One region of the Streptomyces capparidis genome, then DNA from elsewhere that is predicted to be linked to it. Evidence: riboswitches for the same ligand, from Rfam matches in the RefSeq annotation. Region 1 holds a riboswitch; each other region holds the start of a gene.
The links. A riboswitch is a leader RNA that binds a small molecule or an ion and turns the genes downstream of it on or off. The one in region 1 is predicted to bind cyclic di-AMP.
Positions count from the first base shown of each region.

Region 1 (7,506 bases):
CCGATCGACAAGGAGACGCCGTGAGAAGCGTGCCCCTGGCCGAGCGCCCGCTGCGCACCCTGCTCCCGGTCCTCGGCGCGGAACGCTTCCACACCCTGGCCACCGCCGCCGACCGCGCCCGGCGGGCGCTCGGCGCCCGCACCGTGTGGCAGGTCAACACCACCGCGGCGGGCGGGGGAGTGGCCGAGCTGTCCCACGCCCTGCTGCCGTACGCCAGGGCGTCCGGGTTCGACGTGCGCTGGCTGGTGCTCGCCGGCGACGCCCGGTACGTGGGCATCGCCAAGCGGCTGTGCCTGCTGCTGTACGGGCACCGGGAGGTGCCCGACCCCCGGGAGGACGACTGGGCGCACTACACCGAGGTGTGCTCCGGCGCGGCGGCGCGGATGGCCGCGCGGCTGCGCCCCGGCGACGTGGTCGTGCTGCACGACCCGCAGGCCCTGGGCCTGGCCGCGCCGCTGCGGCGGTCCGGGGCCACGGTCGTGTGGCGCTGCCACATCGGCGCCGACACCCCCACGGCGGCGGCCGAGCGCACCTGGTACCGCCTGCTGCCGCATCTGGAGGCGGCCTCGCTGCTGGTGTTCTCCACCGCCCGCCACATCCCGCCCCCGTGCCGCCGCTGGTACCCGCCGGCCGCGGGGGAGGAGGACGGCGCGGAGGCGGACGCGGACACCGGCGCGGACAGGAGCGCCGCCGCGGCGCGGGCCGCCGCCGGCGCGCAGGCCGGGGCGCAGGCCGGGGCGCAGGCCGGGGCGGGCCTGCGGACGGCGGCGGTCCCGCGGCCCGGCGCCGGGTCGCCGGAGCGGGCCGGGCCCGGCGGCTCGCCCCTCGTCCGCGTCATCGCGCCCTGCATCGACCCGCTGTCCCCCAAGAACCGCGAGCTCGGCCTCGGCTCGGCCCGGGACCTGCTGGGCCTGGCCGGGGCGCTCGCCCCCGGCGCCCCGCGACCGGTCGCCGTCCCGCCGCCGCGGGTGCACCGGGTCTCCGAGGGGCCCCCGCCGCCCACCGACGCCCCGCTGGTCACCCAGGTCTCCCGGTGGGACGTGCTCAAGGACATGCGCGGCGTCATGGCGGCCTTCGCCGACCACGCCGCCGTCCTGGACGGCGCCCACCTGGTGCTCGCGGGCCCCGACGTCACCGGGGTCGCCGACGACCCCGGCGGCTCCAGGGTGCTGCGGGAGTGCCACGACGCCTGGCGGCGGCTGCCCGCCCGGGCGCGGGCACGGATCCACCTGTTCTCCCTGCCCATGTCCGACCTGACGGCGAACGCCCAGCTCACCGCCGCGTTCCAGCGCTACGCCACCGTGGTGGTGCAGAAGAGCCTCGCCGAGGGCTTCGGCCTGACCGTCACGGAGGCGATGTGGAAGTCCCGCCCGGTGATCGCCAGCGCCGTCGGCGGGATCACCGACCAGATCAGGCACGGGCAGGACGGCCTGCTGCTGCCGGACCCCCGGGACCGCGAGTCCCTCGGCCGCCACCTGGCCCGCCTGCTGTCCGACCCGTCCCTGGCCCGCCGCCTGGGCGCCGGCGCCCGGGAGCGGGTGCGCCGCGACTTCCTCCCCGACCGCCACCTCGTCCAGTGGGCCGACGCCCTGGCCCATCTGACGGCCTGACCCGCCGCCCCCCCCGGACCGCGCCCGCCTCCACCACCCACCCCACACCACGGAGGCGGGCGCACCCCGCCCTCGAGGCGCCCGCCCGCTGCTCCGGCCGGGTGAGCGGCCGCCTCCTCCCCGCCACCTGGCCCACACCCGCCCCCGCCCGGTCCCCCGCCCCCGCGCCCACTCCCGCGTCGCTTCCCGCGCACTGCCAACCGATTGCCCGTTTACGGGAGTTGATCTTCGGGTACTCGCAGACCACCCCGAAAGGGCGACAACCGGGACACATCATCATCGGGCGAACGGAGCCGGACATGACGACGCTCGGCGAGGCGGACGCAGGAACGGGTACCGGTGCTGGACGCACCGGCGGGGGCAGCACGGACGCGATCGGCCCCGAGCCCGGCGCCGCCGACGCCCGCGGCGCCGCCGCCGACGGGGGCACCGTCGCCACCACTGACGTCCCCGCCCGCCTGGACCGGCTCCCCTGGTCGCGCTGGCACTGGATGATCGTCATAGGGCTCGGCACCGTCTGGATCCTGGACGGGCTCGAGGTGACCGTCGTCGGCAACATCGCCAGCCGCCTGTCCGAGGAGGGCAGCGGCCTGCCCATCTCCGGCGCCCAGGTCACCGGCATGGCCGCCGCGCTCTATGTCGCCGGGGCCTGCTGCGGCGCGCTGTTCTTCGGCTGGCTCACCGACCGCTTCGGCCGCAAGAAGCTGTTCCTGATCACCCTGGCGGTCTACCTGGCCGCCACCGCCCTGACCGCGGTGTCGTTCTCCACCTGGTGGTTCTTCCTCTTCCGCTTCCTGACCGGCTTCGGCATCGGCGGCGAGTACGCGGCCATCAACTCCGCGATCGACGAGCTGATCCCCAGCGCCTACCGCGGCCGGGTGGACCTGATCATCAACGGCAGCTTCTGGCTCGGCGCGATGGGCGGCTCGCTGCTGTCCGTGCTGATGCTGAACACCGACATCTTCCCGGCGAACGTCGGCTGGCGGCTCACCTTCGCCCTCGGCGTGGTGCTGGGTCTGGCGATCCTGCTGGTGCGGCGGCACGTGCCGGAGAGTCCACGCTGGATGTTCATGCACGGCCGGGGCGAGGAGGCCGAGGCGCTGGTCGCCGACGTGGAGCGCGGCGTCGAGGCCGAGACCGGCAAGCCGCTGCCGGAGCCGCGCAGCCGCATCACCATCCGGCAGCGGGGCGCCGTGGGATTCGTCACCATCGGCCGCACCCTGTTCCGCTCCTATCCCCGGCGCGCGGTGCTGGGGCTCGCCCTGTTCATCGGCCAGGCGTTCCTCTACAACGCGATCACTTTCGGCTTCGGCTCGATCCTGCACACGTTCTACGACGTCCCGACCGGCAGCACCGGCTACTACTTCGTCGTCATCGCCTTCGGCAATTTCATGGGCCCCCTGCTACTCGGAAAGATGTTCGATACGTGGGGCCGCAGGCCGATGATCAGCGGCACCTACATCCTGTCCGGGCTGCTGCTCTTCGTCACCGCGTGGATGTTCGGCAATGGCTGGCTGAACGCGTTCACCCTCACCGCGTCCTGGTGCGTGGTGCTGTTCTTCGCCTCGGCCGGCGCCAGCTCCGCCTACCTCACCGTCAGCGAGATCTTCCCGATGGAGACCCGCGCGATGGCCATCGCGTTCTTCTACGCGATCGGCACGGCGGCGGGCGGCATCAGCGGCCCGCTGCTGTTCGCCGAGCTGACGGAGAGCGGTGTGGTGGCCGACACCGTGCTCGCCTTCCGGATCGGCGCCGCCCTGATGGTGGCCGCCGGGATCGTCGCCGCGGTGTTCGCGGTCAAGGCCGAGCGCCGCTCCCTGGAGGACATCGCCACCCCGCTGTCCTCGGAGGCCGTGGAACTGACGAACTGAGGGCGGCCCGGCGGGGGCCCGAACCCCGGCCCCGCGGGCCACGAAGAGGGCAACGGCACCCGCCGTTGCCCTCTTCGCCGTCACGGACCGTGTCCGACACACCCGCCTCCGTATAAACCACCGATACCGAGCCGAGTCCGTTTCGCAACCTGAGAGCCCTCTTCACCCCCAGAAAACACCGGCAACGCCCGATTGGTACCTAAAAATCCTTGGTCTCAATTCCCCGTTCCGCTTGGATTCTGAGCGGCCGTTCTATTAACGTCTGATAACGCAGCGCGGTCGGTAAGCCGTAGCCAACGGCACCGTGCGGCCATCGCTTAATCCCGAAGCGCCCCCAGCCGGGCGCCGAGGGAGCCGGGGAACCACCACCCTGCCTCGGCAGGGACCTGGGGTGAATCGGGCGCCGTCAGCCCGTAGGAGACCTTCCTGCTCCGAACCCGTCAGCTAACCCGGTAGGCGAGAAGGAAGGAAAGGAGTCCGCCGGTCGTGGCGCTCAATCAGCCTGCCCCGAGTTCCGCCGTGCCCGCCTGGAACCCCACGGAGGACGACCTCGCCCCCGTGCGCGGACGGCACCGCCTCCCCAAGTCGCGGACGGTGGGCCGGGGCTCGACCGTCCTCGGCGTCGCCACGATGGCGGCCATGGGCGTCGGCGGTGTGGCCACGGCCCAGGGCAAGAGCCCCGTCCCGATATCGATGCCGGACAGCCTGCCCGGCATCACCGAGGCCCCCGGCGCCGGCACCTCCTCGGCCGCGGACGAGGCGGCCGCGCCCTCCGCCGGGACCAAGGTCGCCCAGGTCGCCAACGCCGGCGAGCTGCTGCGCACCCGCATACTCGCCCAGGCCGAGCAGCAGCAGGCGTCCGCGCTCGACGCCGACCGGGCCACCGCCGAGAAGGAGGCGGCCGAGGCCGCCGCCAAGGAGGCCGCGGCCCGCAAGGTCCGCGAGGCCGCGGCGAAGAAGGCCGAGGAGAAGAAGGCCGCCGCCGAGAAGGCGGAGGCCGAGCGGAAGGCCAAGGAGGCGGCGGCGCGCGAGGCGGCCCGCAACAGCTTCGTGGTGCCGACCTCCAACTACACGATCACCGCCAGCTACGGCCAGGCGGGCGACCGCTGGTCCGCCAACCACACTGGCACGGACTTCGCCGCCCCCTCGGGCACCGCGGTCCGCGCCGCGGGCGCCGGCGAGATCACCTCCGCCGGCTGGGCGGGCGCCTACGGCTACCGCGTCATCGTCACCCACGAGGACGGCACCCAGACCTGGTACTGCCACCTGTCCTCCATGGTGCAGACCTCCGGCACCGTCGCCGCGGGCGACACCATCGGCCGGGTGGGCGCCACCGGCAACGTGACCGGCCCGCACCTGCACTTCGAGGTCCATGTCGGGGGCTCCCCGGTGGACCCGGCCGCCTGGCTGAACAGCAAGGGCGTCACCGTCTGACCGGGACCGCAGACCCCGGCGGTCCTGGTGGCTCACCCCCCGACATCAGGGCCGCCGGCCCTCCCCTGCCCGCACGCCGCCACCCCCGCTCCCGCTTCCGGTGGGGAACGGGGGATTCCGCGCGCCCGGGCAAGTATTGAATTGAGCGTTCCAAAACGTGTACCGTGCCGCCATGGCCCGACCGCGGAAGTTCGACGAGGAGCGGGCCCTGGACGCGGTAATGCGGGTCTTCTGGCGGCAGGGGTACGACGCCACCTCCACCCAGGACCTGTGCGACGCCACCGGTCTGGGGCGCAGCAGCATCTACAACACCTTCAGCAGCAAGCACGAGCTGTTCGTGCGGGCGCTGGCGCGCTACATCCAGGGAATGACGACACGTCAGGTGCAGATCCTGGAGGACGGCACCCTGACCGCCGCCGAGCGGATCGGGGCCCTGTTCGTCAGCGTCCTCGAAGGCGACCTGCGGGACCGCTGGGAGGGGCGCAGCGTCGGCTGCCTGACCGTCAACAGCACCGTTGAGCTGGCCGGCCGCGACCCCGAGGTGGCCAGGATGCTGCGGCTCGACCTGGAGCGGCGCCTGGACTCCCTGCGGGCCGTGGTGTCCGCCGGACGCCGGGACGGCACCATCACCTCCCCGCGGGACGACGCGGCCCTCGCCCGCTTCCTCAACGCCGTGATCGCCGGCCTGCGGGTGTCCGCGCAGGGCGGCGCCGGCCGCGCGGAACTCGAGGCCGTCGCGGCCACGGCGATGGACGCCCTGACGGGCGGCCCGCCGGACGGGACGGCGGAAGGACCGCCGGGCGGGGCGCCCGGCGGGGTGGCGGCGCGGGGGGTGGCGACGTGATGCCGCCGGTTCGCTGACCGGCCGGCGGGGGCGGGCGGGTCCGATGGCCCGGCGGTTCGGCGGCCCGGCGGCCCGGCGGCCTGACGGCTTGGCGGCCCGGCGGCCCGGCGGCCTGACGGCTTGGCGGCCTGACGGCTTGGTGGCTTGGTGGCGTGGCGGTCCGGCTGATGGCTCGGCGGTCCGGCTGATGGCCTGACGGCCTGATGGCCGCCGGCCGACGGCCCGCTGACTCGAGGGACTGGCGGCCTGAGGCCCCGAAGGCCCGAAGTCCCGAAGTCCCGCACGGTCCGGCGACTTGGCGGCCCGGCCCGCCGCGGGCGGGGCCCTTGGGGTGAGTCCGGGGGGTGCCGGGATACAGCCGCCCTGCTCCGGCCGGACTTCCGGGCCGCCGGCCTCCGGCCGAGGGCTCTCCGGCCTGGGTGTTCCCGGCCGTCCGGCCGCCCGCCTGCCCGGCCCTCCGCCTGCCCCAGTCCTCCCGCTGCCCGGTCCTCGGGCTTCCGGCCGGAGCCGTTGCCCGCCTCGGGGTCTCCCGCCCCGGCCTCCGGCTCCCAGTCCCCGGCCTCTCCGCTTCCCGCGTCCGAATTCGTAGGTTCTCCGGCCTCCGGGCGACCGCCCGGGCCCTCTCACGCCCTAGTTTTGGAATGGACGGTACATAATCGTGATCGAGACCACCGCACCCACCCCCACCGACGGAGAGGCGGCCACCGTGCCACGCGCCGTCCACATCCTGGCGATGGGCATCTTCGCCATGGTGACCAGCGAGTTCGTCGTCGCCGGGCTGATGCCCCAACTGGCCGAGGGGCTGGACGTCAGCCTCTCCCGGGTGGGCTACCTGATCACCGCGTTCTCGGTGGCCATGGCCGTGGGCGGTCCGCTGCTGACCGTGGCCGTCGTGCGCATCCCGCCGCGGACCGCGCTGATGCTGCTGTTCGCGGTCTTCCTCGCGGGGAACGTGCTCGCCGCCGTCGCGACCGGCTACGGGGCGATGCTGGTGGCCCGCATCGTCAGCGGCACCGCCTCGCAGGCGTTCTTCGGCGTCGCCATCTCGCTGTGCGTCCGCCTCACCGCCCCGGCCGTGCGGGGGCGGGCCATCGCCGTCGTCATGAACGGGCTGATGCTCGGCACGCTGCTCGGGCTGCCGCTGTCCACGCTGGTCGGCGAGCGCTGGGGGTGGCGCGCCGCGTTCTGGGCCATCTCCGCGCTGACGCTGCTCGCCGCGCTCGCCTCCCTCGCCGGGGTGCCGCGGATCGCCCCCGAGCCGGGCGGCGGCGACCTGCGCCGGCAGGTGCGGGTGTTCACCCGGCCCCGGCTGTGGCTGGCCATGGCCACCAGCACCCTGATCATCGGGGCGACGTTCTCCGCGTTCAGCTACCTCAACCCGATCCTCACCGACCTGTCCGGGTTCGGCAGCGGCACCGTCCCGCTGCTGCTCATCGCCTACGGCGCGGCCACGGTGGTGGGCAACACCGTGGTGGGGCGCCTCGCGGACCGGCACACCGTCGCCGTGCTGGCGTGGGGTCTCGCGCTGAACGCCGCCTTCCTCGCCGGGTTCGCGCTGCTGGCCCACCTGAGCGTGCCCGCGGTGGCGTTCATGCTGGGCATCGGCCTGGTGGGGGTGACGATGAACCCGGCAATGGTCACCCGGGTGCAGCGCGCGGGCAACGCCGGGCCGCTGGTGAACACCGTGCACTCGTCCTTCATCACCACCGGGGTCGTCATCGGCTCCGCCGCGGGCGGGCTGGCCGTG
Region 1 is NZ_BAAGTD010000006.1:9,768-17,273, reverse strand. It holds gene ACYVO2_RS07130 (MFS transporter) at 1-24, shown strand, start outside; gene ACYVO2_RS07125 (glycosyltransferase) at 21-1,610, shown strand; gene ACYVO2_RS07120 (MFS transporter) at 1,910-3,481, shown strand; cyclic di-AMP (ydaO/yuaA leader) riboswitch at 3,786-3,954, shown strand; gene ACYVO2_RS07115 (M23 family metallopeptidase) at 3,968-4,915, shown strand; gene ACYVO2_RS07110 (TetR/AcrR family transcriptional regulator) at 5,088-5,759, shown strand; gene ACYVO2_RS07105 (MFS transporter) at 6,466-7,506, shown strand, end outside.

Region 2 (7,506 bases), on a different contig from region 1:
GGGCCGCGGGCGGGGCCGCTCCGGCCCACCCCGGCAGGGCGGGGCCCGCCGGTATCCCGGGGTCCCGCTCGCCGTGTCAACCGCCGCTCGGGCGGCGGGTGGGAGGACGGGCGGGAGAAGAGGGCGGACGGAAGGGCGGATGGGGCTCGCGGGGAGCGGAGGCCGGGGCTCCCGCTCCGGCGCGTGACCCCGGAGCCGGGCTCCCGCCCGTCGCAACACCCGCCGCCGGGGCGGCGAGTGGGGCGACGGACGGGAGGGTGGGGCGGCGGGAGGAAGGGCGGTGGGGTCAGCCGACCTTGAAGCGGGGGAACGCGGAGCGGCCCGCGTACACCGCGGCGTCGTCCAGGATCTCCTCGATGCGCAGCAACTGGTTGTACTTGGCGACGCGCTCGGAGCGGGCCGGGGCGCCGGTCTTGATCTGGCCGCAGTTGGTGGCGACGGCCAGGTCGGCGATGGTGACGTCCTCGGTCTCGCCGGAGCGGTGCGACATCATGCACTTGAAGCCGCTGCGCTGGGCCAGCTCGACGGCGTCCAGGGTCTCGGTGAGCGAGCCGATCTGGTTCACCTTCACCAGCAGGGCGTTGGCGGCGCCGCTCTCGATGCCCCTGGCGAGGCGCTCCGGGTTGGTGACGAACAGGTCGTCACCGACGAGCTGGACCTTGTCGCCGAGCTGCTCGGTGATGGTCCTCCAGCCGTCCCAGTCCTCCTCGTTCAGCGGGTCCTCGATGGACACCAGCGGGTACGCCTCGACCAGCTCGGCGTAGTACGCGGTCATCTCGGCGGCGGAGCGGGACTTGCCCTCGAAGGTGTACACGCCGTTGTCGTGGAACTCGGTGGCGGCGACGTCGAGCGCGAGCGCCACGTCCTGGCCCGGGGTGTAGCCGGCCCGCTGGATGGCCTCGATGATCAGGTCGAGGGCCTCGCGGTTGCTGTCCAGGTTCGGGGCGAAGCCGCCCTCGTCGCCGAGGCCGGTGGACAGGCCGCGCTCCTTCAGCACGCCCTTGAGGGTGTGGTAGACCTCGGTGCCCCAGCGGACGGCCTCGGAGAACGACTCGGCGCCGATCGGCGCGATCATGAACTCCTGGATGTCCACGTTGGAGTCGGCGTGGGAGCCGCCGTTGAGGATGTTCATCATCGGCACCGGCAGCAGGTGCGCGTTGGGGCCGCCCAGGTAGCGGAACAGCGGCAGGTCCGACGCCTCGGAGGCGGCGTGGGCCACGGCGAGGGAGACGCCCAGGATGGCGTTCGCGCCCAGGCTGGACTTGTCCGGGGTGGCGTCCAGGTCGAGCATCGCCTGGTCGATCAGCCGCTGCTCGGTGGCGTCGTAGCCGACGAGCTCGGGGCCGATCTGCTCGATCACGGCGAGGACGGCCTTCTCGACCCCCTTGCCGCCGTAGCGGGACTTGTCCCCGTCCCTGAGCTCCAGGGCCTCGAAGGCGCCGGTGGACGCGCCGGAGGGAACCGCGGCCCGGCCGGTGCTGCCGTCATCGAGGCCGACCTCGACCTCGACGGTGGGGTTCCCTCGGGAGTCGAGGATCTCCCGGGCTACGACGACGTCGATGGAGGGCACGAGCATCTCCTTAGGGATGGATGTGAGCCTTGCAGCCTGAGCCTAACCGCCCGCCCGCCGCGCCACCGTCCGCCCCGTGGGTGGGGCGGTGGACGGAAGGTGAACGGCGAGGGGCGGAGGGTGACCCTCCGTGCGCGGACAGCGGCCTCCGCGGCCCTCGGCGTGGGGAGCGGGCCGGCCCCCCGGGGGCGGACGCCCGGACAGGCAAAGCCCCGGCCGGGCCGCCCGATGGGGAGGAGGCGGCCCGGCCGGGATGACAGGGGCTGGTCAGCCGAGCTTGAGCTCCTGGCCGGGCAGGATCAGGTCGGGGTCCTCGCCGACGGTGTCCTTGTTCGCGTCGTAGAGCTCCTGCCAGTTGCCGAGGCCCTGGTCCTCGGCGATGGCGGTGAGGTTGTCGCCCTTCTCCACGGTGTACTCCGCCGCGGCGGCGGACTCCTCGGCGGCGGGGGCGGTGTCCTCGGCGGGCCGCGCCGGGTCGGGCGCGCGGTGCTTGCCGGTGCCGCGGGAGGCGCGCTCGCCGGGCAGCTCGTCCTCGCCCTCGGGGGCGACGGGGGCGGCGTGCCGGGGCGTGCGGGTGGGCGCGGTCCCGGCGTCCTCGGTGGCGACGGTGCCCCGGGTGTGGTCCTCCACGTCCGCGGACGGCCGTTCGGACGCGGTCCGCCGGGGCTCCTCCGCGTCCGCGGACTCCCCTGCGGCCGGGGTGGTCCGCGACGGCGTGGCCGTGTCCTTGGGGCCCTCGGTCTGCTCCGCGGGCGCCGAGGTGTCCTGCCGGGGGGCGTCCCGCTCCTCCTCCGGGGCCGGGGCGGTCTCCTCCGCGGAGGGCGCGTCGGGCGCGGCGGCCCCGCCGAGGCCGGCCTCGACCGCGCAGGTGGCCCACGCCTGCGGGCCCTGGTCGGCGAGGATGCGCTCCGCGACGGCGATCTGCTCCAGCCTGCTGGCCAGGTCGGCGCGGGGCGCGTAGTCCTTGCCGCCGTACGCCGCCCAGGTCTCCTCGCTGATCTGGAGGCCGCCGTAGTAGCCGTTGCCGGTGTCGATGCCCCAACTGCCGCCGCTCTCGCATGTCGCGACCTTGTCCCAGGTGTCGCCGGACGCGGCCTGGGCGCCGGTGGCGCCCATCAGCGGGAGGGCGACCCCCGCTCCGGTGACCCCCGCGGCGACGACGAACTTCGGTGTCGGACGCGGTTTGCGGTGGCGTCCGTTGCCGGACAGCAGCATGAGCGTGTCCCTCTCCGACGCCTGCGAGGTGAGCTGTCGGGTTCGGGCCGTGAGGCTGGCCCGGCCGCCCTCGTTCCGGCGGCTTCACCCCAAGCCGGGACCGCCGGTCCCGGCGCTTACGGTGGTTCCCCCGCTCCCGCCGTCGGTTCCCATTGGAGCCAACGTCCCGCCGGCCGGCGGCGGGATTCGGCGCTCCGGCGGCGGGGCCCCTGGCGGGGCCGACCCGACGTTATGGGGTCGGGCGATCAGATCACAAGCAGGTGTATCAATTATCACGTCAGTATCACCGGTGATCAACGGGCGACTACTCGGCGTCCCCGCCGAACCCTGCGGCGGGGGGTGGGTGGGGGTGTCCTCCGGAGGCCAGGGGGCTCCGCCCCCTGGACCCCCGCCGAGGGCTCCGCCCCCGGACCCCGGTTCGGGGAGTGGGAAGGGCGGGCCCTCCGGGGACCAACGGGCTCCGCCCTTGGACCCCACCGGGGGCTCTGCCCCCGGACCCCGGTTCGGGGAGTGGGGTGGGTGGATCCTCGGGAGGCACAGGGCTTCGCCCTTGGCCCCTCACCGGGGGCTCCGCCCCGGACCCGGTTCGGGGAGTGGGGTGGGTGGGTCCTCGGAAGGCACAGGGCTTCGCCTCTTCGCCCCGACCGGGGGCTGCGCTCCCGGGGCCCGGTTCCGGGAGTACGGAAGGGCGGTCCTCCGGGGGGCCAAGGGCTCCGTCCCCGGTCCCCGTCCGGGGCCGCCGCCCCGGGCTCCGCCGGGGCTCCGCCGCTAACCCCGGGGTCGGCTCTCCGGGGTGAAGTTCACCGGGAGGGTTCGCAGGCCGCGCATGATGAGGCCGCCTCGCCAGCGGAGGTCGGGGGGATCGGCGGCGAGGGTGAGGTCGGGGAGGCGGCGCAGGAGGGTGGAGAGGGCGGTTCGGCCCTCCAGGCGGGCCAGGGGGGCGCCGATGCAGTAGTGGATGCCGTGGCCGAAGCCCAGGTGCGGGTTGTTGGCGCGGGCGAGGTCGAGGGTGTCGGGGTCGGGGAAGCGCCGCGGGTCTCGGTCGGCGGCGGCGAGGACGACGAGCACGGGGTCGCCGACGGCGATGTCCACCCCGCCCAGGGTGAGCGGCTGGGTGGCGAACCGCCAGGTGGCGATCTCCACGGGCCCGTCGTAGCGCAGCAGCTCCTCCACGGCGGTGGCGAGCAGCCCGGTCTCGCCGCGGGCCAGGGAGGTCTGGAGGCGGGCGCGCTCGTCGGGGTGGCGCAGCAGCGCGTACACGCCGTTGCCCATGAGGTTCACGGTGGTCTCGAAGCCCGCGAACAGCAGGATGAAGGCCATGGCCGCGGCCTCGTTCTCGGTGAGGTGCTCGCCGTGGTCGCTCGCCCGGATCAGGCCGGAGATCAGGTCGTCGCCGAGGTCGGCCCGCTTGCGGTGGATGAGCTCCGCCAGATAGGCCCGCATCCGCTTCACCGAGCGGGCGACGCCGCCCCTGGAGCCGCCCTTGTGCAGCATCATCCCGGCCCAGTCCCGGAAGTCGTCCTGGTCCTCGGGCGGGACGCCGAGCATGTCGCAGATGGCGTGGATCGGGAGCGGGAAGGCGAACTCGTGGATGAGGTCGGCGCTGCCCCGCTCGGCGAAGCCGTCGATGAGGCGGTCGGTGAGCCGCTGGACCCGCGGGGCGAACTCGGCGACCCGGCGCGGGGTGAACGCCTTGGCGACCAGGCGGCGCAGCCGGGTGTGGTCGGGCGGGTCGATGTTGAGCAGGTGGGAGACGAGGTCGGCGTCGCGCTCGCCGGGGATGCCGACCTTGCCCTTGGTGTGGGCGCCGCGGGCGCCGTGGTGGACGGGGTTCTTCGACAGGCGGTCGTCGGCCAGCGCCTGCCTGGCGTCGGCGTAGCGGGTGACCAGCCACGCCTCGACGCCGCTCGGCAGGGTGGTGCGGTGGACCGGGGCGTGCTCGCGCAGCCAGGCGTAGGCGGGGTAGGGGTCGGCGGCGAACTCCCAGGAGAACAGGGCGGGCGCGGCGGCGGTCCGGTCGTGCATGACTCGACGGTAACGGGGCGGCGGGCCCGCCCGTCCGGCTACCCGGCCGGCGCGATCCACTCCACGGCCCGGGCGAGCGCCGCGGGGGGCTCCCCCGGGGTGGGCAGCAGCGCGGGCACGACCGTGGTCGCGCCCGCCGCCGCGTAGGCGCGCAGCTTCTCCCGGCACTCCTCGGGCGAGCCGTGCAGCACCAGGGCGTCCACGACCTCCTCGGGCACGGACGCCGCCGCCTGCCTGCGGTCGCCGGCCTCCCAGGCGTCCCACAGGGGCGCGAGGGCCTCGCCGCGGCCGAGCCAGCGCTGGTACTCGGCGTACACCGGCACCGTGAGGTACCCGGCGATCAGACGGCGGCCGAGCTTGCGGGCGTATCCGCGGTCCTCGGTGGGGCAGACGAAGACCCGCACCACGACCTCCTTGTCCGTGCCGCCGGCCGCGTGGAACTCGGCGAGCGCGGTGGGCACGTCGGCGGCGGCGAGCCAGTTGAGGATCACCCCGTCGGCCTCCCGTCCGGCGAGCCGCAGCATGCCGGGCCGCAGCGCGCCGAGCAGCAGCGGCGGGGTGCGGTCGGGGGCCCGCTCCAGGCGGAAGCGGTTGACCTCGAAGGTCTCGTACTCCTGGGTGACGGCCTGCCCGGTCAGCGCCTCGCGCAGGAAGCGCAGGGTGTCCCGGCAGCGGGCCCAGGGCCGGTCGTGGGGCAGGCAGTTCCAGTGCTCGACGACGGTGGGCGACGAGGCGCCGACACCGAGCAGGAACCGCCCGGGCGCGGCCTCGGCGAGCGCGGCGGCGTGCATGGCGAGCAGGGCGGGTCCTCGGGTGTGGACGGGCACGACGGCGGTGCCGAGCCGCAGCGCGGGCGCCCACACCGAGGCGAGGGCGAGCGGGGTGAACGCGTCGGCGCTCGCCGTCTCCATGGACCACAGGTCGGTGAAGCCGAGGTCGGGCAGGCGCTCGACCAGGCCGCGCTGCCCGGCCAGCGGCAGGGCGTCGAGCGGGTAGGTCAGGCCCCAGCGCGGCTGCGGGGTGGTCATGCGTGTGTCCTCCCGAGGTGCCCTTACCAGCAGGTAACCGACCCGTGACGGCCCATGCCATCACAGGGGCGCGCGGGGCGACAAGGGGGGCCGGGCGGCGGGGCGGGGGTCCGGGGCGGGCCGGGCGGCCAGGAGGGTGTCGCGGCTGAGCCGGTCGGCCAGGCGGGTGGTCTGCGGGAGGCGGTAGCGGGGGGCGAGGTCCAGCACATGGCGGCAGGCCGTCGCCAGGTCGATGCCGTGGCCGACGGAGACGAAGACCGGCTTGACCCCCGGCTGGGTGCGCAGGGCGCGGCCGACGACCTCGTCGCCGTCCAGCAGCGGCGCCCACGCCCCCCGCTCCTCGCCGAGCCCGGTGTGGCGGCCGACGAACGCGGTCTTGGCCACGCCCGCGGTCGGCACTCCGGTGAGCACGCCGAGGTGGCAGGCGAGGCCGAAGCGGCGCGGGTGGGCCAGGCCGTGCCCGTCGCACAGCAGCAGGTCGGGAGTGAGGGGGAGCCTGTTCAGCGCGGTGAGCAGGGTGGGCAGCTCGCGGAAGGCGAACAGGCCGGGCCGGTAGGGGAAGGACGTCTCGCCGACGGCGGTGGCCCGCGCGACGGGCTCGTGGGTGACCGCGTCGAGGACCACCACGGCGGCGGCGACCCGGGTCGGGCCGCCGTCGGTCTCGGGGCCGTAGGCGACGTCGAGCCCCGCCACGGTGGCGGGGCTGTCCGGGCCGGGACCGGCGGCGTCCACCCGCGGGCGCAGCTCGTCCTGGATCCGCAGCGCCTCGTCCTCGGTGGCGGGCCAGGCGCCGGGCGTCTCGATGTCCACCGGTCTCCTCCCCCGTGCGGCGCGGGCCGGGCCCGTGCCAGGGAGAAGACCCTAGCGGTCCTCGCCGCGACGGCTGCTGGTGCGGTAGTCGTTGCTCAGTTCGCTGGGGTACAGCCGGCGGTCGCCGGGCTCGACGGGCTCCGGCAGGCAGTTCTCATGATCGTAGTCGTAGCCCTTGGGCTCCGGGCCGTCCTGGTGGCCGGGGCCGTGGTCGGGCGGCGCCCCGTGGTCCACCTCGTCCCGGGTCTCCCAGGCGCCCCGGCGGGGCTGCGAGGCCGGGACGGGCGGCTCCTGGCGCTTGCGGCGTATGTACAGCGCCCGGGCCACCATCAGCGCGATCACGAACAGGACGCCCACGACGAGCGGGCCGATGCCGACGGCGTGGTCCCAGGTGACTTCGGCCAGATCCATACCTAGTGTTCGCATACGGGGCGGTTACCCCTGTTCCGCCTCCTGAATCCGATCACGGTAGGCGCGGGCCGCGGCGCGCAGCGCGTCCTCGGCGTCCACGCCGTGGGCGGCGGCCAGGGCGGTCACGGCCAGCAGCAGCTCGCCGACGGAGGCCGCGTCGGGGTGCGCGGGCGGGGCGATCGGGGTGGTGACGGGGACGTCGAGCCCGGCCTTGCGGACCCGGGCCAGGAGCTTCCCGGCCAGGGCGAGGGCGGGCTGGCCCAGCGGCACGCCCTCGGTGACCGAGGAGCGCTGCTTCTCGGCCGCCTTGAGCTGCTCCCAGTTGGCCTCGACCTGGTCGGCGGTGGTGGCGTCGGCGGAGCCGAAGACGTGCGGGTGCCGGTAGACCAGCTTGTCCACGATGCCGCCCGCCACGTCGTCGACGGAGAACGGGTCCTCGGGGTGCTC
Region 2 is NZ_BAAGTD010000018.1:55,195-62,700, forward strand. It holds gene eno (phosphopyruvate hydratase) at 287-1,570, opposite strand; gene ACYVO2_RS16590 (transglycosylase family protein) at 1,838-2,785, opposite strand; cyclic di-AMP (ydaO/yuaA leader) riboswitch at 2,789-2,943, opposite strand; gene ACYVO2_RS16595 (cytochrome P450 family protein) at 3,554-4,810, opposite strand; gene ACYVO2_RS16600 (LLM class F420-dependent oxidoreductase) at 4,849-5,838, opposite strand; gene ACYVO2_RS16605 (endonuclease V) at 5,899-6,648, opposite strand; gene ACYVO2_RS16610 (DUF6479 family protein) at 6,700-7,059, opposite strand; gene ACYVO2_RS16615 (nucleoside triphosphate pyrophosphohydrolase) at 7,084-7,506, opposite strand, start outside.
Region 2: it holds a riboswitch for cyclic di-AMP, as region 1 does, so the genes downstream of both, ACYVO2_RS16590 (transglycosylase family protein) here and ACYVO2_RS07115 (M23 family metallopeptidase) in region 1, are expected to answer to the same signal.

Region 3 (7,506 bases), on a different contig from region 1:
GCGGCGGCGCACCCGGCGGCGGCCCACCACCAGGTGTCCGGCCAGGCCCTGGCCAGGGCGTACCAGCCGAGGACGGCGCCGGCGGCGAGCGGCAGCGACACCAGCAGCCCGCGCAGCACGTCCGCCCACCAGCCGCTCCGGCCCTGCGTGACCAGGCCGAACCGGCGCCGCGCCGCCGTCACCCGGGCGCTGAACGGCAGCCGCACCGCCGTGCCCACCGCGACCAGCGCCGCCGCGCCCCACAGCGCCCGCGCCCACCAGGGGCCGCCCACCGCGTCCACCACCGCGGACCCGGCCGGGGTCAGGCCGAGGGCGAGCAGCGCCGCCAGGGAAGCGGCGCGGCCGGCGAGCGCGGGCGGCCACTGCGCGCGGCGCAGGGCGCGCCCGCGCTCCCGCTCCTCGTCGGTGAACACCTCGGTGACGGCCCCGCGGGCCCGCCCGGCCTGGCTCATCGCAGCTCCTCCTGCACATAGGCGCGCCACCGCGCGGTGAAGTCCGCGAGCCCGACGCCGAGCACGGACCGCATCCGGGCGTCCAGCTCCCGCTCCCCGCCCACGCCGCGGCCGGCCGCGCGGTACAGCTCCTCCAGCCTGTCCTGCCCCCAGGTGGCGGCGGTCATCCGGCAGGCCAGCCACGCCATCTCGTACGCCTGCGCGAGCCCGTCGCGCCCGGCGGAGAAGTCGGCGTCGCCGGGCAGCCGCTGCGGGACGTGCCCGGCGAGCACGTCGCGCCGCAGCTCGGGCGCGACCTCGGCCGGGGAGCGGCCGGTGCGGGCGTAGGCGACCCAGTCGGCGAAGCCCTCCGACAGCCACACCGGCGTGGCGGGCGTGGTGGCGCGGCGGGTGGCGACGTGGGTGGTCTCGTGGGTGAGCACCACCTGGCGGCCGAACGCGCTCAGGTCCCGGTAGGCCTCCGGGTTGACCAGGATCCGGTCGGCGGAGGCCGCGGAGGCGCCGCGGGCCTGGGCGGTGGTGACGGCGGCGATGCCCGCGTAGCTCTCCTCCGGGGCGCCGAGCAGCTCGGCCATCTGGCGCTGCGTGGCGGGCACCAGCACCACCACGGTCCCGCCCCAGCCGTCCGGCCACACGGCGCGCACGGCGGGCACCGCCCGGTCCGCCTCGGCCGCGCGGGCGCGCAGGTCCCGGAGCCCGCCGAGGCCGAGCACCAGGCTGTGCTCGCCGCGCACGGCCCGCACCGGCCCGAAGTCCCACAGTTGGGCGGTGCCGCCCGCGTCCCCGGTGAGGGTGACCCGGCCGTCGCGGGCGGCGAAGGTGAACCGCTCGGCGGCGGTGACGGGCCCGGTGTCGTGGCCGGTGAGGCGGTAGCGCAGCTCGACGTCCGCGGTGGTGCCGCGGATCCGCAGCAGCCGGTAGCCGTAGGAGGCCAGCGGCACCTCGGCGAGGTTGCCGAAGCGTGCGGCCTCGCGGCGGCGGAACGGCCCCGGCGCGGTGTCCCGCAGGAACGCGGCCCGGTCCCGCTCGACCACGGCCTCGCCGCGGCGCCGCAGCAGCTCGGTGAGGGCGGCGCGGGTGCCGGGCTCCGTGTCCCGCCCGGTGAGCGGCGGCACCAGGAACAGCGCCGCGAGCAGCACCGCGGCCGCCGCGACGACGGCCGCGACCGCGCGCGGCCCCGGCGCGAACCCCCACCGCCGGCCGCTCACGTCCACGGCCCGATCCTAGGCCGCTCCGGCCGCTCCGGCCGTCACACCCGGGTCACCGCGTGCACCGGCATCATGTCCACCGGGTCGTAGCGGACCCGCGCCCCGGGGTAGGGCGCGTGGATGACCCGGCCGCCGCCGACGTACATGCCGACGTGGCTGGCGTCGCCGCGGTAGGTGACCAGGTCGCCCGGCCTGGCCTGGGACAGCGGCACCCGGGTGCCCGCGCCGGCCTGGGCCTGGGAGGTGCGGGGGATGGTGATCCCGGCCTGCCGGTACGCCCAGTGGGTCAGGCCCGAGCAGTCGAACGCGTGCGGGCCCGCGCTGGCCCAACTGTAGGGGGAGCCGAGCGCCCCCATCGCCGCGCGCACGGCCGTCGCGGCGCGCCGGGAGGACGCCGGGGGGCCGTGCGGGGCGGCCACGGGCCGCCCGGCCCCGCCGTGCATCAGGCGCAGCCGGGCCCGCTCCCTGGCGTCGAGGGTGTGCAGCAGCCGCCGGGCCGAGGAGAGCTTGCGCTGCACGGTGCGCTTGTGGCGGGCCAGGTCGGCGCGGGCCTCGGCCAGATCCTCCAGTTCGGCGGCGGCCTCGGCCCGCCGCTGCCCCAGGTCCCGCTGGGCGTGGCGCAGATGCCGCAGGTCGGCGGCCTGGCGGCGGCCGACCTGGCTGAGCACAGCGGCGCGCTCCAGGTACTCGTCCGGGTCGGAGGAGAGCATGAGCTGGAGCTCGGGGTCCACGGCGCCGCCGCGGTACTGCGCGGCGGCCAGGGCGCCGAGGGCGTCGCGCATCCGGTTGATGACGGCCTGGCCGCGGGCCACCCGGTCCTGGAGGCGGCCGGCGCGCCGCTTGGAGCGCTGCTCGCGCTCCTTGGCCCCGTTGTACTTCTCGGTGGCCGCCTCGGCCTGCTCGTAGAGCCGCTCGACCTCGGCCTTCACCTCGTCCGCGTCCGTCTGCGGCACGGCGTCCGCGACGGGGGCGGCCGTGAGCGCGGCGACGAGGGTGGCGGCGCCCGCGGCCGCCACGGCGAACGGAGTCACCCGCGCCGTGCCCGGCTGCGGGGAACGTCGGTGGGACCCCACTTAAGGCGGACTCCTTCTTCCGTGCAGCCGCCTTCTCCCGGGCCTCGGCCGGACCGCGGCCCGCTCCCGGTGCCCGGTCCGGCTCCCCGTCACGGCCGTGCCGGGCTCCGGCGGAACCTCCGCGCCGTCACCCTCGGTGGGCGATCGACTACGCGGAGCTGCGGGGCAGACACTAGCCAGATGGGGCGGCGACACAAAGGTCCTGCGACTCAACCGCCACCGGGGCGCACCAAACACCGCAGGTCACCCGGCATGTGCGACAACACGGCGCCCCATGCGTTCACCCGTACGGGCGCCGCGGAGGAGTCCGCGAGGGCCGAGGAGGGGCCGAGGAGGGCCGGGGGCACGCGCCCGGCCCCACGACGACGCGGACCCCGCCCGGAGGGGGCGGGGTCCGCGGAGGAAGAGGGAAGCCGGGCCGCGGCCTCAGATGCGGACCGCGAACTGCGGCTCCATGTAGCTGAGCGTCTCGTAACGCACGTTGGCGCCGGGCTTGGGGGCGTGGAGCTGCATCCCGTTGCCCACGTACAGGCCCACGTGGTGGAAGTCGCTGTACTGGATGATCAGGTCACCGGGCTGCGCCTGACTCAGCGGGATGCGGGTGCCGGCGTTGGCCTGGGCCTGCGAGGTGCGGGGGATCGTCACGCCCGCCTGCGCGTACGCCCAGGAGGTCAGACCGGAGCAGTCGAAGGAGTTCGGGCCGCTGCCGCCCCACACATAGGGCGAGCCGATCTTCGTCTTGGCGGCCGCCAGCGCGGCGGACGCGCGCTGCGACGCCGGGACGCCGGTGACCAGGTCCTCGCGGGAGCCGCTGTCGCGGGAGGCGCGCTCGCCGCCGCTGTCCTGCTGGGGCGCGGTGACCTTCGCGCGCTCCTCGGCGGTCAGCGTGTTGAGGAGGTCCTGGGCCTTCTTCAGCTTGGCCTGAACGTCCTTCTTGTTCTTGGCGAGCTGCTTGCGGGTCTCCTCGAGGTCCTCGAGCTTGTTCGCGGCCTCCTCGCGCTCCTGGTCGAGGACCCGCTTCTGCTCCTGGATCTCCTTGATGGACTCCGCCTGCCGGGTGCCGACCTGGTCGAGGGCCGACGCCTGGTCGAGGTAGCTGTCCGGGTCGGAGGAGAGGAACAACTGGACGCTCGGGTCCATGCCGCCGTTGCGGTACTGGGAGCTGGCGAGGGTGCCCAGGTCGCTCTGGAGGTCGTTCAGCTCGGACTGCTCGCGGGCGACCTTGTCCTGGAGGTCGTCGACCTGCTGCTGGAGCTTGTCCTGCTTCTCCTTCGCGCCGTTGTACTTCTCGGTCGCGATCTCGGCGTCGTGGTAGAGCTTGTCGACCTGCTCCTTGACCTCGGACTTCGAGGGCTTGGCCGGGGCGGCGTTGGCAGCCTGGCCCGACAGCACGACCGCTGCCGCGGCAGCGGTGGTGAGCACGGTCACTCGTGCCTTGCCGGCCTGCTTGGGACGACGGTGGGACGCCACGAAGGCGAACTCCTTCTTCCTCAGTCCGCCTACCGGGTGAGCTGACGGGTTCGGGCCGGAAGCTGCCCTACGACGCGTCACCGACCCGCTTCCGCGGGGCGGCCCTCGCGCCGATTCACCCCGGAAGGACCCCTCTGGGAGGGAATGGGTCCCCGGCTCCGCGTTCCGGCGATTTCACCCTGCCAGGACGGGACTCGGCGGCACCCCCGCCGTCATCCGGGCTGGATGAACGACCAGGCGGAGGTTCGAGCCCCGACCATAGTGACCCGACGGCGATCGCTTCAAATCTTCCGGAAGAAAAAGTGGGGCACGCCGCAAATTAATTTGCCTCTTACCACGCCACGTGACAGGCGGGAGACACAGCGTCTGGCCGGAAACACCCATTCCGGACACGCTGTGCCGCAGGTCACACCGACCGCGACGCGAGGACGCAAACGGACATGAGGGACAGGTTCCCTGAATTGCCGTGAGTCGTCCGCATTCCCCTGGCGGGGCATCCGCATGACGCCCTTTCCGGAAAATTCCGACACCCCGCGCACACCCGCTCCGACGCCTCCGCCATTCACGGGGCCGGTGGAAGCGGGGCCGAAAAGGCGGAAAAGGGGACAGCGCGCACCCATCGAATGAACGGGGCATCACGGAGCATCAGCGGCCGAAACGCACGCGCTCGTGCGCGATGCCGCACGGGCGCCGCCCCCCCGCGGCCGGGGCTCGTGGAAGCGGGGTCCGGGGGCGGCGACGCGCCGTCAGCCGCGCGCCAGGCGCCGCAGCAGCAGCGTGGACGCCACCGGCCGCGCGCCCGCCCGGCGCACGCCGTCGGCGACCTCCCGGTCCGCCGAGACCACCACCACGGGGCGGCCCGGCGGCTCGGCGCGCACCAGACGCCGGATCAGCTCGTCGGCGGTCTCCCCCGGTTTGCTGAACAGCACCCGCACCCCGCGCGGCGGCGCCAGCAGCACCGGCCCCTCCAGCTCGGCGCCGTCGAACACGCACGTCACCTCGGCGCCGCTCTGCGCCGCCAGGCCGGAGAGGCCGCCGAGCAGGCGCAGCCGCTGCTTGTCCAGCGGCATCGTGGGATAGCCGGTCTTGGTGACGTTGTAGCCGTCCACGACCAGGTGCGCCTGCGGCAGCGCCAGCAACTGGTCGAGCAGCGCCGGGTCGTCCTCGGACAGGGCGCGGCGCGCGATGTCCTTCGGGGTCATCCGGCCGGGCGCGACCGCCTCCACGGTGTCCGCCGGCCTGCCGGTCGTCGGCGGCAGCGCCAGCTCCCTGCGCAGGCCCTGCGCGGCGTCGAGCACCGTGTCCAGCAGCAGCCGCAGCCGCATGTCCTCCACGCTGCGCCCCTCGCGGGCCGCCCTGCGGCTGGCCTCCAGCGCCGACTCGGTCTCGGCCAGCCGCGCCCGCAGCCGCCGCGCCTCGCTCTCCGCCGCCGTCCGCTCGGTGGCGGCCGCGCCGCGCACCGCCTCCAGCTCCGCCTGCGCCTTGCGCAGCTCGGCCTCGCCGCGCCGCACGTCGTTCACGGCGCTGCGCAGCTTGCGCTGGAGGGAGTCCGCCTCCTTGCGGGCCGCCTCCAGCTCGGCGCGCGCCTTGTCCGCCTCGGCGCGGGCGCCGGCGCGCAGCTCGGCGAGCTCCGCCTTGACCCGCGCCAGCTCGCGCAGCGCCGCCTCGTTCGCCCGCTCGCTGCGCTCCCGCTCCGCCTCGTCGCCCGCCGCGACGACCTGCTTGGTCCAGCCGGGCGGGCGCAGCAGGTACGCGGCGGCGGCGACGTCGAGGGGGTCGGCGGCGGCCGGGACCGTGCCCGCGTCCAGGGCCTCGGCCAGCTCCGGCTGGGCCTGGCGCAGCCGCGCGGCCATGCGGTGCCGGAACGCGGCGTCGCCCTCCAGGGCGGTGGCCAGGGCCGTGGCGGCGAACTTGGCCCGGCGGGCGGGGGTGAAGCGGGCGTACTGGCGCAACTGGGGCGGCAGTTCGGCGAGGCCGAACGAGCCGAACGCCTCGGCGGCCAGCCCTATGACCCGGCGGCGCACGCCCTCGGGCAGCGGCCGGTCCAGGACCTCCTCGGGAGGCGACTCGCCCGCGTCGCGCCCCGGCGGGGCGTCCGCCCGTGCCCGGTCCGGTTCCGTCCGCGCCTGCTCGCCCTCACGTTCCCTCACGTCCGCCGCTCCGTTCTCCGACCCGCCGCCCTTCCACGGGGGTGCGGCGTGCCGCGCTCCGCGTCTTCCGGCGCCTCCCCGTGTGTCGCCCGCTGTCGTCCTCATTCATTGTCTCCCGGCCGGGCCGGGCCCGTAATCAGCTCCCCGGCCGCTCGACCAGCTCCACCTGGTCCACCGCGTTGCACCAGCGGCAGCGCACCGACTCGATGGTGTCGCTGAGCACCTGGCGCTCCTCCACGGCGGGCTCGCCCGCGAGGTCCAGGTGGGTGTACTCCACGACCCGGCTGGTGCGGGTGACGTCGAACCGGGTGAGGTTGCCGCACAGGGTGCAGCGCCATCTGGTCCGCTCGGTGGGCACGGGAACCGCCATGGTGGTCGTCCTTGTCTGCGTGTCGGTCAGTGTCGGTGCCGCCGTCCGGCCGCCTTTCCCGGCGGCCCCGTCCCGCGCTGCGGGCAACCCTACGGCCTGCGGAGGCGTCCGTGTCGCGGGATACGCTGGTCCGCGCAGCGCTACCTGGGCGACCCGAGGAGACAGCCACCGTGATCACCGCGATCGTGCTCGTCAAGACCAACGTGGACCGGATCCCCGAGATCGCCGAGTCGATCGCCGCGCTGGACGGGGTCAGCGAGGTCTACTCGGTGACGGGCGCCTACGACCTGGTGGCCATGGTGCGGGTGCGGAACCACGAGGACCTCGCCGACATCATCCCCGGCCGTCTCAACAAGGTGCCAGGGGTGACGTACACCGAGACCCACGTGGCGTTCCGCACCTACTCCCAGCACGACCTGGAGGCGGCGTTCGCCATCGGCCTGGAAGCCTGACCCCGGCGCCCCGCCCGGCGCCGAGCCCGGTGCCCCGCCCGGCGGCTAGTCCTCCGCGGGGCCCGCGGCCAGCTCGCGCACCGCGGCCAGGAACCGGTCCACGTGCTCGTCCGGCGTGCCGACGCCGAAGCTCACCCGCACCGCGTGCAGCGTGCCGGGCGCCCCGTCGCCGTCACCGCACTCCCCGGGCACGTCCGCGGCCTCGCCCAGCAGCACCCGCACCAGCGGGTGCGCGCAGAACAGGCCGTCGCGCACCCCGATGCCGTACCGGTCCGACAGCGCCCGGGCGAACGCGGAGCTGTCCCGGCCCGCCACCACGAACGACACCACG
Region 3 is NZ_BAAGTD010000015.1:88,182-95,687, reverse strand. It holds gene ACYVO2_RS14740 (M48 family metalloprotease) at 1-452, opposite strand, end outside; gene ACYVO2_RS14735 (hypothetical protein) at 449-1,666, opposite strand; gene ACYVO2_RS14730 (NlpC/P60 family protein) at 1,702-2,733, opposite strand; gene ACYVO2_RS14725 (C40 family peptidase) at 3,160-4,203, opposite strand; cyclic di-AMP (ydaO/yuaA leader) riboswitch at 4,214-4,384, opposite strand; gene ACYVO2_RS14720 (NYN domain-containing protein) at 4,950-6,353, opposite strand; gene ACYVO2_RS14715 (hypothetical protein) at 6,490-6,723, opposite strand; gene ACYVO2_RS14710 (Lrp/AsnC family transcriptional regulator) at 6,894-7,175, shown strand; gene ACYVO2_RS14705 (aminotransferase class V-fold PLP-dependent enzyme) at 7,221-7,506, opposite strand, start outside.
Region 3: it holds a riboswitch for cyclic di-AMP, as region 1 does, so the genes downstream of both, ACYVO2_RS14725 (C40 family peptidase) here and ACYVO2_RS07115 (M23 family metallopeptidase) in region 1, are expected to answer to the same signal.

Region 4 (7,506 bases), on a different contig from region 1:
CACCGGGGCGGCCAGGGCGGCGGCCACGTCGGCGAGGGTGCCGCCGTCGTCGTCCAGCGCCACCAGCAGCCCGCCCGCGCCCTCCACCAGCACCAGGTCGTGCTCCACGGCGAGCTTCTCCGCGGTCTCGGCGATCTCGGCGGGCCGCACCGGGGGCAGGCCGGCCCGCCGCGCCGCGGTGTTCGGGGCCAGCGGCTCGGGGAAGCGGGCCACCTCCACGCCGGTGACGGGCCCGGCCAGCCGCGCCACCTCCGCCGCGTCCCCGGCCTCGCCCGGCGCCACCCCGGTCTGCGAGCCCTTGACCACGGCCACGCTCCGCCCGGCCGCCAGCGCCGTCGCGGCCAACGCGGCGGTCACCACCGTCTTGCCGATCTCGGTGCCCGTGCCCGTCACCACCAGCACGCCCATGCCTGTCACCCCTCCTCGGCCGCGGCCACCACAGCCGCGGTTATCCGCGCCAGATCCTCGTCGCCGGTCACATACGGCGGCATCGTGTACACCAGGTCGCGGAACGGCCGCAGCCACACGCCGTGCCGGGCCGCGGCCCGGGTGGCGGCGTCCATGTCCACCTCGTGGTCCAGCCGCACCGCGCCGATCGCGCCCAGCACCCGTACGTCCCGCACCCCCGGGACCTTCCGGGCGGGCTCCAGGCCGGCCGTGAGGCCCGCCTCGATCCTGGCCACGTCCGCCCGCCAGTCCCCGCTCAGCAGCAGCTCGACCGACGCGTTCGCGACCGCGCAGGCCAGCGGGTTGCCCATGAACGTCGGCCCGTGCGCGAGCACCGGCACACCGCCGCGGGAGATCCCGTCCGCCACCCGGGAGGTGCACAGCGCGGCGGCCAGGGTGAGATAGCCGCCGGTCAGCGCCTTGCCCACGCACATCACGTCCGGGCTGACCCCGGCGTGCTCCGCGGCGAACAGCGCGCCGGTGCGGCCGAAGCCGGTGGCGATCTCGTCGAACACCAGCAGCACGCCGTGCTCGTCGCACAGCTCCCGCAGGGCCCGCAGATAGCCGGGGGAGTGGAAGCGCATCCCGCCCGCGTTCTGCACCACCGGCTCCACGATCACCGCGGCCAGCTCGTGCGCGTGCCGCTCCAGCAGCCCGGCGAGGTGCGCCACGTACGCCGGGTCGGGGTCGGCGTCGAAGCCCTCGGGCGGCGCGTCGGCGAACACCTGCCGGGGCAGCACCCCGGACCACAGGCTGTGCATCCCGCCGTCCGGGTCGCACACCGACATCGGCTGCCAGGTGTCGCCGTGGTAGCCGCCGCGCCAGGTCAGCAGTCTGGTCCGGCCGGGCTGCCCCAGGGAGCGCCAGTACTGGAGGCACATCTTGACCGCCACCTCCACCGACACCGAGCCGGAGTCGGCGAGGAAGACGTGCCGCAGCGGCTCGGGCGTGATCTCCACCAGGGTGGCCGCGAGCCGCACCGCGGGCTCGTGGGTGAGTCCGCCGAACATCACATGGCTCATCCGGTCCAGTTGCTCGCGCGCGGCCCGGTCCAGCTCGGGGCGCCCGTAGCCGTGGATCGCCGACCACCACGACGCCATGCCGTCCACCAGCTCGGTACGGCCCTCGAACGGCTCGGCCAGGCGCAGCCGCACCCCGGAGGCCGACTCCACCAGCAGCGGGGTGCGCCGGCCCGGCATCGGCCCGTACGGATGCCACACGTGCGCCCGGTCGAGTGCGAGCACCTCCCGCGGCGTCAACCGCCCGGGCAGCGCGTGCTCACGCATTGGGGGGCAGGTCCGTGCCCGCGCCCCGCCTGCGCACCGCGACCAGGTCGGGGCGCGGCGCGTCCACCGCGGGGACCGCCACCCGGGGGGCCGCCGCCTCTGCGGTCTCCTCCGGGGCCGCGCACGCCCCGCCGGAGCCGCACCCGCCGCCGGCGCCGCCGTCCCCGCAGGGCCCGCCGGCCGCCCGGTGCTCCGGCAGGGTCACCTGGTCGGTGCTCTCCACCTCGAACCCGGCGTCCGCGATCATCTCCAGGTCGGCCCGGCCCGCCTGGCCCTCGCTGGTGAGGTAGTCGCCCAGGAAGATGGAGTTGGCCAGGTGCAGCGCGAGGGGCTGCATCGACCGCAGGTGCACCTCGCGCCCGGCGGAGAGCCGCACCTCCACGTCCGGGCAGACGAACCGGACCATCGCCAGGATCCGCAGGCAGCGCTGCGGACCGAGGTTCCACTCCTTCGCCAGCGGGGTGCCCTCGAACGGGATGAGGAAGTTCACCGGAACCGAGTCCGGGTCCAGCTCCCGCAGCGCGAACACCACGTCCACCAGGTCCTCGTCCGACTCGCCCATGCCCGCGATCAGCCCGGAGCAGGCGGACAGGCCGGCGGCGTGCGCCTTGCGCACCGTGTCCACGCGGTCGGCGTAGGTGTGCGTGGTCGTGATGTCCCCGTACGTGCCCTCGGAGGTGTTCAGGTTGTGGTTGTAGGCGTCGGCGCCCGCCTCGCGCAGCCGCTCCGCCTGCCCGTCCGACAGCAGCCCCAGGCAGGCGCAGACCTCCACGCCCGCGTTCTCCTCCTTGATCGCCTCGATCGTCCGCGAGACCCGGTCCAGGTCCCGGTCCGTCGGGCCGCGCCCGGACGCCACCAGGCACACCCGCTTGGCCCCACCCGCGACCCCCGCCCGGGCCGCGGCCGCCGCCTCCTCCGGCTTCAGCCAGGTGTACTTCAGGATCCCCGCCTTCGAGCCCAGGCGCTGGGAGCAGTAGGAGCAGTCCTCGGGGCACAGCCCCGACTTGAGGTTCACCAGGTAGTTGAGCTTCACCCGGCGCCCGAACCAGTGCCTGCGCACCTTCGACGCCGCCGCGACCACGTCCAGCACCTCATCGTCGGAGGTGCGCAGCACGGCCAGTGCTTCCTCACGGGTCGGCGACTCGCGCCGCAGTCCCTTGTCCACGAGCGTGTTCAGCAGGTCCATGGCAGCCGATCCTACGGACAGCGGGCCCGTACGGCTGTGACGGACGGGACACCGCGCCCGCCGTCCGCGCCGCGCTCCAGCCGCGCTACGGTCACTGTCGCCCCGCTCTCGACCCCAGGGAATGCCCGATGTCCGCAGTGCCCGCCGCCGACCCCACCGAGGACCCCGCCGCCCGGCCCGCCGCCGACCCGTTCGCCTGGCTCGACCGGCACGCCGAGGAGCGCCGCCGCGCCGGGCTGGTGCGCACCCTGCGGCCCCGGCCCGCCGACGCCCCCGTGCTCGACCTGGCGGGCAACGACTACCTGGGGCTCACCCGCGACCCACGCGTCACCCGGGCGGCCGCCGACGCCGCGCTGCGCTGGGGCGCGGGCTCCACCGGCTCCCGCCTGGTCACCGGCACCACCCGACTGCACACGCGCCTGGAGGAGGAGCTGGCCGCGCTGTGCGGGGCCGAGGCGGCGCTGGTGTTCTCCTCGGGCTACGCCGCCAACCTCGCCGCCGTCACCGCGCTGGCCGGGCCCGGCACCCTGCTGGTGTCCGACGCGTGCAACCACGCCTCGCTGATCGACGGCTGCCGCCTGTCCCGCGCCACCACCGCGGTGGTGCCGCACCGTGACGTGGCGGCCGTGCGGGAGCGGCTCGCCGCCCACGACGGCGCGGCGATGGCCGTCACCGACGCGGTGTTCTCCGTGGACGGCGACGCCGCCCCGCTGGGCGAACTGGCCGCCGCCTGCCGCGAGGCGGGCGCGGCGCTGCTGGTGGACGACGCGCACGGGCTCGGTGTGCTCGGGGAGGGCGGCGCCGGGTCGGTGGCCGCCGCGGGCCTGGCCGGGGCGCCGGACGTGGTGTGCACCGCCACCCTGTCGAAGTCCCTGGGCAGCCAGGGCGGCGTGGTGCTCGGCCCGGCCCGGGTGATCGGGCACCTGGTCTCCAACGCCCGCACCTTCATCTTCGACACCGGCCTCGCCCCGGCCGCGGTCGGGGCGGCCCTGGCCGCCGTGCGGGTGCTGCGCGAGGAGCCGGACCGGGCCGCGCGGGCCCTGCGCGCCGCCCGGGAGCTGGCCGCCCGCCTGGCCGCGGCGGGCCTGGCGGCGAGCACCCCGGACGCGGCGGTGGTGTCGGTGCGGGCCCCGGGCCCCGAGCAGGCCGTGCGGTGGGCCGCCGACTGCCGCGGGCACGGCGTCGCCGTGGGCTGCTTCCGCCCCCCGTCGGTCACCGACGGCGTCTCCCGGCTGCGCCTGACCGCCCGCGCCGACCTGACCGAGGCGGAGCTGGAGCGGGCGGTGCGCACGGTGGTGGCGACGGCGCCGTGAGCCCGGCGGGCGCCGCCCCGGCCGGGCCGCGCCCGCCCGCGCGCAGCCCGCTCCCATATATACGAATACCTTTGCCGAACCCCTCCGCCGGCGCGGGCGGAGGTGGCAGGGTGAACGCCGGGCGGCCGGCCGCGCCGCCCGGCGGCGCCGCGCGCCGCCGCGGCATCGGGGGAAGGGACAGCCTCGCCATGGCGGACCTCCAGGAAGCCCGCTTCACGCTGCCGACCGCCCCGGACTCCGTGGCCGCGGCGCGACGGCGGGTGGCCGAGGTCCTCGAGGGGTGGGGGCTGCCCCCCGGGCATCCGACGGCGGAGACCGTGCGCCTGGTGGTGTCCGAGCTCGCCACCAACGTGGTGGTGCACACCTTCGGCAGCTCCCCGTTCTTCGGTGTCGCGATGCGGCTGGAGCGCGACGAGGTGCTCCGCGTCGGCGTCACCGACAGGTGCCCGCGCCGGCCGCGGCGGCTGCCCGCCGCCGTCGGCCAGGACAACGGGCGCGGGCTGCTGATCGTCCGGCACCTCGCCGCCGAGCTCGGCGGCAGGCTCTCGGTGACCGCGGCCCCGGGAGGCGGCAAGACCGTGTGGCTGAGCCTCCCGTGGGCCGTCAGTTCCGGCGGGTCCTGACCCGCCCCGATATTCGCTCGTTCGCGCGCCGCAGCCGCCAGGGGATCACCGCCCACAGCGTCGCGAACAGCACGGCGACGCACGCCGCCGCCACGACGCCCTCCGTCCTGCCGAGCACGAAGTCCAGGATGAGCAGCACCGATCCGGTCAACGCCATCGCCAGCACGCACAGCCCGTACGAGGCGAACCGCGCGGAGACGTCCACGATCTTCCGCTTCGCCCGCTGCCGGAACAGCATCCGGTGCAGCGCCGCCGGCGCCGTGAACAGCGCCGCCGACACCACGGCCAGCAGCAGCGTCACCACGTACGTGTCGCGCTGGAAGCCGTCCAGATCCGGGAAGCGCGGAGTGAACGCCAGCCCCAGCAGGAACGCGAACAGGATCTGCACCCCCGTCTGGGTGACCCGGAGCTCCTGGAGCAGCTCCGCGAAGTTGCGGTCGTCCCGCTCCTGGGGGGTTTCGCGCCTGCCGTCCACGTGTCTCGCGTTGGTGTCCATTGGGGTCTTCTAGCCCGTTGGGCGCGGATTACGCGGTGGTCCGGCCGGTGCCGGGGACGGGAGGAGGGGCGCCGTGCGGCCCGGCCGGGTCGCCGCACAGCGCCCCGGAGCCTCAGCGGACGCGACCGTAGTAGACCTTCTTGGTCCAGATCTTCTCCAGCTTCACCCGCTTGCCGGGCTTCGGCGAGTGCCAGATCTTCCCCTTGCCGGCGTAGATGCCGACGTGGTAGACGCTGCCACCGGAGTGGAAGAAGACCAGGTCGCCCTGCTTGCGGGACTTGGCCGAGATGTGCTTGGTCTTGTTGTACTGGGCCGCCGCGGTGCGCGGCAGCTTCTTGCCGACCTTCTTGAACGAGTAGAGGACCAGACCCGAGCAGTCGAACCGCTTCGGACCCGCCGCCCCCCACTGGTACGGGGCTCCCTTCTTGGACGCCGCCACCTTCAGCGCCTTGGCGGAGGCGCTCGCGGCCTCGGCCTGCGGCGCGAGGGACGGTGCCAGGACCGTCCCCGCCAGTGCGGCGGCGGTGAGGGCGGAGGTGGCTCCGGCCCGGGAAACGAGCGCAGGTATGCGTGAACTCGCGGTCATGCGAGAACCCTTCGTCGTCCGCCTGCGAAAGATGACCTGTCGGGTTCGGGCTGGCGAAGTTGCCCGGCCACTGTCGTGGCTTCACCCCAAGGAGCGCCGTCGTCCGTGGCGCTCCGCCTTGCTCGGGTCTCCCGCTCCTGCCGGTGCGTTGCGTCGACCTGTCATCCGGTGCGGCGGCAGGACTCGGCGTCCGCCCGGACCGCCCCGCCTCGGTGACGGGGGCTTGTCGTCGAGAAGGGATCCTGCGTCATGTGGCGCCCGGATTCGTAGCGCAAACGCCCTTCTGTGAACTTCTTCACTTCTGGGTCATTCGACGGAACCGGGCGCTCCTCACCCCTGCGGGCTACCGCCGGAAACCCCTGTTGACCAGCGGAATTGGGGGTTTCCGACGGTGTGTGGAAGCGCAAGTCGCAAGCGGGTTCGCGCATCGAGCGCCGCTTCGCGCGCTCAGCCGTACGAGGGAGCCCGAACGGGTGACCGATCGGCCGTCAGAGTGACCCGGCGGCAGGCCGGGTGGCACCGGGTCAGGCCGTGCCGCCGTCACCGCCCGGCGCGGCGGGCGCGGGGACGGTGACCCGGCCGGTGCGCCGCTCCCCGTCCAGGACCAGCAGCGCGCGCCGCAGCGTCTCGGCGTGCATCTCCGCCTCCCCGCGCAGGTGCATCGTGGCCAGGGCGTCCCGCAGCGCCGTCGCCCTGGAAACGAGCGCCTGGGCGGCCCGCAGTGCGCCGTACGTGTGGGTGGCGCGCGCCGGGTTGATCCGGCCGAGCAGGTCCACCACGTCCAGGTAGGCGTCCACCACCTCGCCCTCGGCGCGGGTGAGGGCGGGCAGCGGGGGCAGTTCCGGCACCACCCCGATCACCGCCCCGGGGCGAGCGGGACGGCCTTGCGGGAGCGGGTGACCCGGTCCACGAGCCCGTAGTCCACCGCCTGCTCCGCCGTCAGGAACAGGTCGTGCTCGATGTCCTCGTGCACCCGGGCCCGCTCCCGCCCGGTGTGCCGGGCCAGCAGCTCCTCCAGCAGCTCCCGGGTGCGCTGCACCTCGCGGGCCTGGATCTCCAGATCGGTCGCCTGCCCCCGCGCCGCGTCGGACAGCGACGGCTGGTGGATCATCACCCGCGACCCGGGCAGGGCCAGCCGCTTGCCCGGGGCGCCCGCGGCGAGCAGCACCGCGGCGGCGGAGGCCGCCTGGCCCAGGCAGACCGTCTCGACGTCGCAGGACACGAACGTCATCGCGTCGTACACGGCCGTCATCGCCGTGAAGGACCCGCCGGGGGAGTTGATGTACAGCGAGACGTCCCGGTCCGGGGCGGCGTGCTCCAGGTGCATCAACTGGGCGATCACGTCGTTGGCCGCCGTGTCGTCGATCGGCGTGCCGAGGAAGACGATCCGCTCCTGGAGCAGCCTGGAGTACGGGTCGAGCACCCGTGTCCCCGACGAGGTCCGCTCGTGGAACTCGGGCAGGACGTGACGGGCGGTCGGGGGGATCATCGGTCGGTTCCTCCGGTTCGTGTGGTGGGTTCGCGCTGTGTGCGTGCGGGGGCCGCGCGTCGGCCGCGCGCCCCGTCTCC
Region 4 is NZ_BAAGTD010000026.1:42,153-49,658, forward strand. It holds gene bioD (dethiobiotin synthase) at 1-408, opposite strand, end outside; gene ACYVO2_RS21270 (adenosylmethionine--8-amino-7-oxononanoate transaminase) at 414-1,733, opposite strand; gene bioB (biotin synthase BioB) at 1,726-2,919, opposite strand; gene ACYVO2_RS21280 (8-amino-7-oxononanoate synthase) at 3,048-4,232, shown strand; gene ACYVO2_RS21285 (ATP-binding protein) at 4,421-4,855, shown strand; gene ACYVO2_RS21290 (DUF6328 family protein) at 4,836-5,351, opposite strand; gene ACYVO2_RS21295 (C40 family peptidase) at 5,464-5,937, opposite strand; cyclic di-AMP (ydaO/yuaA leader) riboswitch at 5,941-6,103, opposite strand; gene ACYVO2_RS21300 (hypothetical protein) at 6,462-6,788, opposite strand; gene ACYVO2_RS21305 (ATP-dependent Clp protease proteolytic subunit) at 6,794-7,426, opposite strand.
Region 4: it holds a riboswitch for cyclic di-AMP, as region 1 does, so the genes downstream of both, ACYVO2_RS21295 (C40 family peptidase) here and ACYVO2_RS07115 (M23 family metallopeptidase) in region 1, are expected to answer to the same signal.